Regions from separate parts of the Mammaliicoccus vitulinus genome, predicted to be linked through region 1. Evidence: riboswitches for the same ligand, from Rfam matches in the RefSeq annotation. Region 1 holds a riboswitch; the other holds the start of a gene.
The links. A riboswitch is a leader RNA that binds a small molecule or an ion and turns the genes downstream of it on or off. The one in region 1 is predicted to bind thiamine pyrophosphate.
Positions count from the first base shown of each region.

Region 2: linked by a shared signal. The riboswitch ahead of PYW35_RS01040 (3-oxoacyl-ACP reductase) and the one ahead of thiW (energy coupling factor transporter S component ThiW) in region 1 are both predicted to bind thiamine pyrophosphate.

Region 1 is NZ_CP118974.1:1,491,404-1,494,623, forward strand. It holds gene mutS (DNA mismatch repair protein MutS) at 1-921, opposite strand, end outside; gene thiW (energy coupling factor transporter S component ThiW) at 1,044-1,541, opposite strand; TPP riboswitch at 1,607-1,698, opposite strand; gene PYW35_RS07520 (YlbF/YmcA family competence regulator) at 1,708-2,139, opposite strand; gene miaB (tRNA (N6-isopentenyl adenosine(37)-C2)-methylthiotransferase MiaB) at 2,140-3,220, opposite strand, start outside.
Region 2 is NZ_CP118974.1:212,588-215,807, reverse strand. It holds gene PYW35_RS01045 (IS3 family transposase) at 1-882, shown strand, start outside; gene PYW35_RS01050 (helix-turn-helix domain-containing protein) at 1-10, shown strand, start outside; TPP riboswitch at 1,160-1,259, shown strand; gene PYW35_RS01040 (3-oxoacyl-ACP reductase) at 1,368-2,120, shown strand; gene PYW35_RS01035 (NtaA/DmoA family FMN-dependent monooxygenase) at 2,149-3,220, shown strand, end outside.

The DNA.
Region 1 (3,220 bases):
ATCTAATCTTTGTTCAATGTCTCGTAGTTTGATTAACGGTCTATCAATCCACTGTTTTAATCTTCTTGCGCCCATTGGTGTTTTCGTATCATCCATTAACCATAAAAGTGTACCTTTTTTTGATTTAAGTCTAATACTCTCTGTTAATTCAAGATTTCTTTTAGCATAAAAGTCCATTTTCATGTAATCTAGCGCTCTATACACAACAACTTCTTCTATGTGTGGCATCTCTCTCTTACCATTATCATGAATATAATTTAACAAATAATTCAATGATCTTTTTTGAGATTGAGATGTTCCAGTAACAACTTCATATTCACGCTCTTCGTAACTATCAACAACAGTAATTGTTTCAGTTATAAGTTGAATTTGTTTGTACAAATTATCAGGTAAAATTTTGTTCACAATAATTTCATTAGGATAAATCGTTGTAATTTCATTCATTAAAGTCGTTTCATCATCAAATGAAGTAACTTTTAATTCGCCAGTCGTAACATCACAATAACTTAAATGAAATTCACCATCTTCTTTAATAAAACTTAATATATAATTATTCGCTTTTTCGTCCATACCTTTTTGTTCCATCACTGTACCAGGTGTAATAACTTGCACGACTTCTCTACGAACCATGCCTTTAGTTTGTGTTGGATCTTCCATCTGTTCACAAATCGCGACTTTGTATCCTTTAGATATTAACTTTTCTATATATCCTGAAGCGGAGTGATAAGGTACACCACACATTGGAATCGGGTCTTTTTTCGCATCTCTTCTTGTTAAAGTAATTTCCAATACTCTAGATGCTTCGACTGCATCGTCATAGAACATTTCATAAAAGTCACCTAATCTGAAAAATAATAATGTATCTTGATATTGGGATTTTATTTTTAAATATTGAGCCATCATTGGCGTTGGTTTAGACATCTTTTTTCACGTTCCTTTTTTTAACTTTCGATTTATCTATTTTATCAAAATTTCTAACATTTAACGAGTATGGTGAAATTTATTTAATAAAAAACCATCTAAAACACGCATTGCTTAGATGGTTAAATATCGTTTTTCAATTTTTTAAGTATACCTCTTTTTTCAAAAGCTGTTAAAATCATATAACTCACAATCGCGCCAATTAAGCTACTCGTGAAAAATGAGATAAACAATGGCCAAAATGCCATTTCTCCTAGTCCAAGTAGCCAGGCAATTGGAAGACAAACTAAACTTCCTATTATGCCAGTGCCTATGACTTCACCTATGGAAGCCATATATAATTTACGACTATATTTATAGAGCAAACTTGCTAATAATACACCAATCATGCTACCTGGAAAAGCAAAAATCGTACCGATTCCTAGTAAATTCCTAATTGAAGATGATAACAAAGCTTGTGCTAAACCATACCAAGGCCCTAGAAAAACAGCTGATATGACATTGATAAAATGTTGTATCGGCAATGCCTTTATAGGTCCAATTGGGATTGTTACAAATGTACTCAGCACAACATTGATTGTCGTTAATATAGCTGTTAAAGTCATTAACTTAGTCTTCATATTATATTGCCTCCTAAAAAAATCATTAGCCTACGCATTGGCAGACTAATGATTATGAGTGTATATAATCTTTAGTTGCACAATCTTTACGCCAGCATGATCTGGTTCAAATATACACGTATGATCTCAGCCTCATAGGACACCGTGTGTGCAAAAATTTTCTTTATTAATGTGAACAGCTACTCGTGTTAGGTGCATTATTCACAGCAGCACCTGTTTCACCAGTTAATTGATTGCCACCAGTTGATTCAATAATTTCATTTGTAACTGTATGACTAATTGAATGAGATACCATTTGTAAAAGTTCATTTACTTCAACTTGAGCTTCTTTAAATTCACTTACGATAGGCATTTCATCTAATTCTTTTTCAATATTTTTTATTTTTTCTTCGACCATCGCTAATGCTTTATCTTTCCCGTAGTTTTGGAAATTAACAGCTTGTTTTTGCAAAGACTTCAGACTAGCCATTTTCTCTCTAACTGTTTGATTCTCATGTATTTGAGCTTCAGCACGTTTAAAAAATTCCACTTCTTCTGTTTCAGACATCATTTTACCCAGTTTGCGCGCTTGATCAAGAATATCATCTTTTGTATACATTTAATGTACCACCTTTTCTTTAGATACAATCTCTATAAATTCACCATTCAATGAATATTGTTTCGCTTCAATTATTTTAACTTTTACGATTTTTCCAATTACATCTTTGGATGCTTTAAAGTTTACTAATTTATTTTTTTCAGTGTACCCAGCCATTACCGCGTCATCTCGTTTACTAGAACCTTCACATAGAACATATACTTCATGTCCTTCGTATGGTTTCAATGATTTAGCGGTATATTCTCCAACAACTTTATTTAATCTTTGAAGACGTTCTTTTTTCTCTTTGTCAGGAACGTTATCTTTCATTTTAGCAGCTGGTGTACCTTCTCTAGGTGAGTAAACGTAAGTATATGCATGCTCAAAACCAACTTCATGGTAAAGCTTAATCGTTTCTAAAAATTGTTCTTCTGTCTCATTAGGATAGCCAACAATGATATCAGTTGTCAATGCAACATCTGGTATTGCTGCTCTAATTTTTTGAACAAGCTCAAGATAACTTTCACGGGTATATTTACGACCCATTATTTTCAACACTTGATTATTACCAGATTGAACAGGTAAATGTATATGAGGCACGATGTTACCACCGTTCGCGATCACCTCAATTAAACGGTCATCGAAATCCCATGGATGACTTGTTGTAAAACGAACTCTTGGTATATCTATTTTAGTGATGTCATATAATAAATCGCCTAATCCATACTCTAGCCCTTCAATATCTTTACCATATGCATTAACGTTTTGCCCTAATAGACAAATTTCTTGATAACCTTGACGTGCTAAATCTCTAACTTCAGCAATAATTTCTTCTGGCATACGACTTCTCTCTTTACCACGCGTAAAAGGCACAATACAGTATGTACAAAATTTATCGCAGCCGTACATAATATTTACCCATGCTTTAATTCTGCCATTTCTGACTTTAGGTAAATTCTCTATAACGTCGCCTTCTTTAGACCACACTTCAACTACCATTGCTTTAGACATATATGCTTCTTCTAAAATTTCTGGCAATCTATGAATATTATGTGTTCCAAAAATCATATCAACATTTTGATATGATTTAAGAATTTTATTT
Region 2 (3,220 bases), 1.3 Mb from region 1:
TCAGAAATAGTAAAGATCATTACGGAACTACACGAAACACTTAATATAAAATTGAGTATTTTATTCAAAGTCGCTAAATTAGCTAAATCTGTATATTATTATTGGATAAATCAGTTCAATAAACCTAATAAAGATGATGAACTGATTAAAGTAATAAAAGAAATATGTAAGGAATCTAATTATACCTATGGTTATCGAAGAGTTACACAAGATTTAAGTAATAGAGGTATCAAAGTAAATCATAAAAAAGTAAGAAGATTAATGAAAGAATTAGGGTTATCTTGTTCGAAATTTACGCATAGAGGGCGTAAATTTCGATCATTCAAAGGTAAAGTTGGTAAGGTCGCTAAAAATATAATAAATCGTAGATTTAAAACACATGTCCCTTTTCAAAAAATAGTGACAGATATTACAGAATTCAAGTTGAAGAATGGCCAAAAATTATATTTATCTCCTTTTATGGACTTATATAGTTCGGAGATTATTAGTTTTGAAATTTCAAAACGTCCTTCGTTAGAGATTGTCATCAATCCACTAAAAGAAATGATAGCTATGCGTCCAGATTTAAGCTATCGTTTAACGATACACTCAGATCAAGGTTGGCATTATCAACATTCGCAATACACTAAATTATTAAAAGCAAATAAAGTATTTCAAAGTATGTCTAGAAAAGGTAATTGTTTAGATAACTCAGTTATGGAAAACTTTTTCGGACTACTTAAACAAGAGATGTATTATGGTCAAGAATTCGAAGATTTTCAGCAACTAGAACAAGCTATACATCGTTATATTCATTTTTATAATAATGAAAGAATCAAATCAAAATTAAAAGGCTTATCTCCTAAAAAATTCAGGAAACAAACCTTTCAAATATCATACTAAAAAAGTTCAACTTTTTGGGTTCAGTACAGTCTTGGATTAACTCAGCACTTAACTCACGACTTGAGCGATGTCTTGGATTAACTTCGGACTTAACTCACGACTTCCACCCTGTCTCGCCTTCTCTCACTCCGATTATATTTCTGGATATCTGCGTTTATATAAGTATACTTTGTATACTTATATAAAGCTGTTTAAAATAGGCAGTGTTAATAAGGTATTATCAACTAATATAAACTTGACATCATTTGTTAAAAACTATACATTGAAAGTAATTAAATAGATGCACTAGGGGTGTTTTAAACTGAGATGAGTATTTACTCAAACCCTTTGAACCTGAACTAGTTAATACTAGCGTAGGAAAGTGTTTGTGAAATGAATTTTAAGGGATGAATATGCCTTTTTATAAATGTTTTCTAATTTTACACAACTTTCTTACGGGAAGGTTGTGTATTTTTTTATTTAAATTTTGTATAGGAGTGATTTAAATGGTTAAAACAGTACTAGTTACAGGAAGTAGTAGAGGATTGGGTGCCACAATTGCACGCACATTGGCATCTGAAGGTTATCAAGTCGTCATCAATTACAATAGTAGCAAAGAACAAGCTGAAAACCTTGTAGCTGAAATCGGTCATGAACAAGCTATTGCTATTAAAGCAGACGTTACAAATCGTCAAGAAGTTGATCATTTAATAACAGAGAGCACGAAGCACTTTGGACAAATAGATGTCGTTGTTAATAATGCGCTCGTTAATTTCAAATTTGATCCTGTGCAACAAAAAGCTTTTGTTGACCTTTCTTGGGAAGATTATCAACAACAAATAGACGGCACTTTAAAAGCTGCTTTTAATATTGTACAAAGTGTTGCTCCACAATTTATAGAAAGAAAACAAGGTGCTGTTATAAGTATTGGAACTAACCTATTCCAAAATCCAGTCGTACCATATCATGAGTATACAACTGCAAAAGCTGGTTTAATTGGTTTTACACGAAATATTGCAGCGGAATTAGGACAATATGGTGTGACAGCAAACGTTGTATCGGGTGGATTGCTGAAAACAACGGATGCGAGTTCAGTGACGACACCAGAAGTTTTCGATTTAATCGCTCAATCTACACCACTAAAAAAAGTAACGACACCACAAGACGTTGCCAATATGGTGAGCTTCTTAGCTTCTGATAAAGCTAAAGGTATTACAGGTCAGAATTATACAGTAGATGGTGGTTTGACGATGAACTAGAATTTCAAACTATATAAGGAGAATATGAATGAGCAATTTCAAGAACGAGCAACTTAATATCGGTGTTTTATTATATGGGTGTGGACATCATCAAGCTGCATGGCTGATGGAAGATTCATCTATCGAACAAATTGGAGATATTTCATATTATCAATCGTTAGCACAACTCTCAGAAAATGGATTGTTAGACGCTGTATTCTTTGCTGATAACCAGTCTTTTCCTGCAAAGTCAGACAGTGAACTCCCTGCATTTTGGTTAGATCCAATCATAAATTTAACAGCAATATCACAAGTGACGCATCATATTGGATTAGTCTCAACAATATCCAGCTCATTTTCGAATCCATATACTGTCGCGCGACAACTTTTAACGCTTGATCATGCTACAAACGGTCGCGTCGGTTGGAATTTAGTCACTTCTATGTCCGATTTAGAAGCACAGAACCATAGCATGGAGGCTTTGCCATCACATGACAAAAGATATCAAAAAGCTAATGAATTTGCTGAATTAATGGATAAACTGTTCACATCTTGGCAAAAAGAGCATTTCATACACGATCGCGACAATAATCAACTCATTAAACATGATCAGATTAAACCTTTTAACCATTCAGGAGAACATTTCCAAGTAAATGGACCTTTATCAACGCCAAGTAGTCCACAAGGTAAACCTGTCGCTATGCAAGCTGGCGCTTCTAAGCAAGGTATAGCATTAGCAGTTAAACATGCAGATGCCGTCTATTCTGTATCTTGGAACATAAAACAAGCAAAAGCTTACAGAGCAAAATTAAACGACGCGATACAACAAAGTAGCACGCCGAATAAATATATTAAAGTCTTTCCTGGATTAGTGACTTATGTTGCAGAAACACGTGAAGCGGCTTTATTAAAAAAAGAAAAGTTAGATAAACGTCTCCCGATTGAAAATGCTATAAAACAACTGAGCACATTCGTAAGGCAAGATTGTACGAAATGGGCATTGGACGAACTAGTGCCAGCATTGCCTCCAGTTGAAGCATTCGACGGTCCTGTAGGAAGATACGAAACGATTTTAGAAATTATAGAAGACACTCAACCTACTGTGAGAGAATTATTAGGAT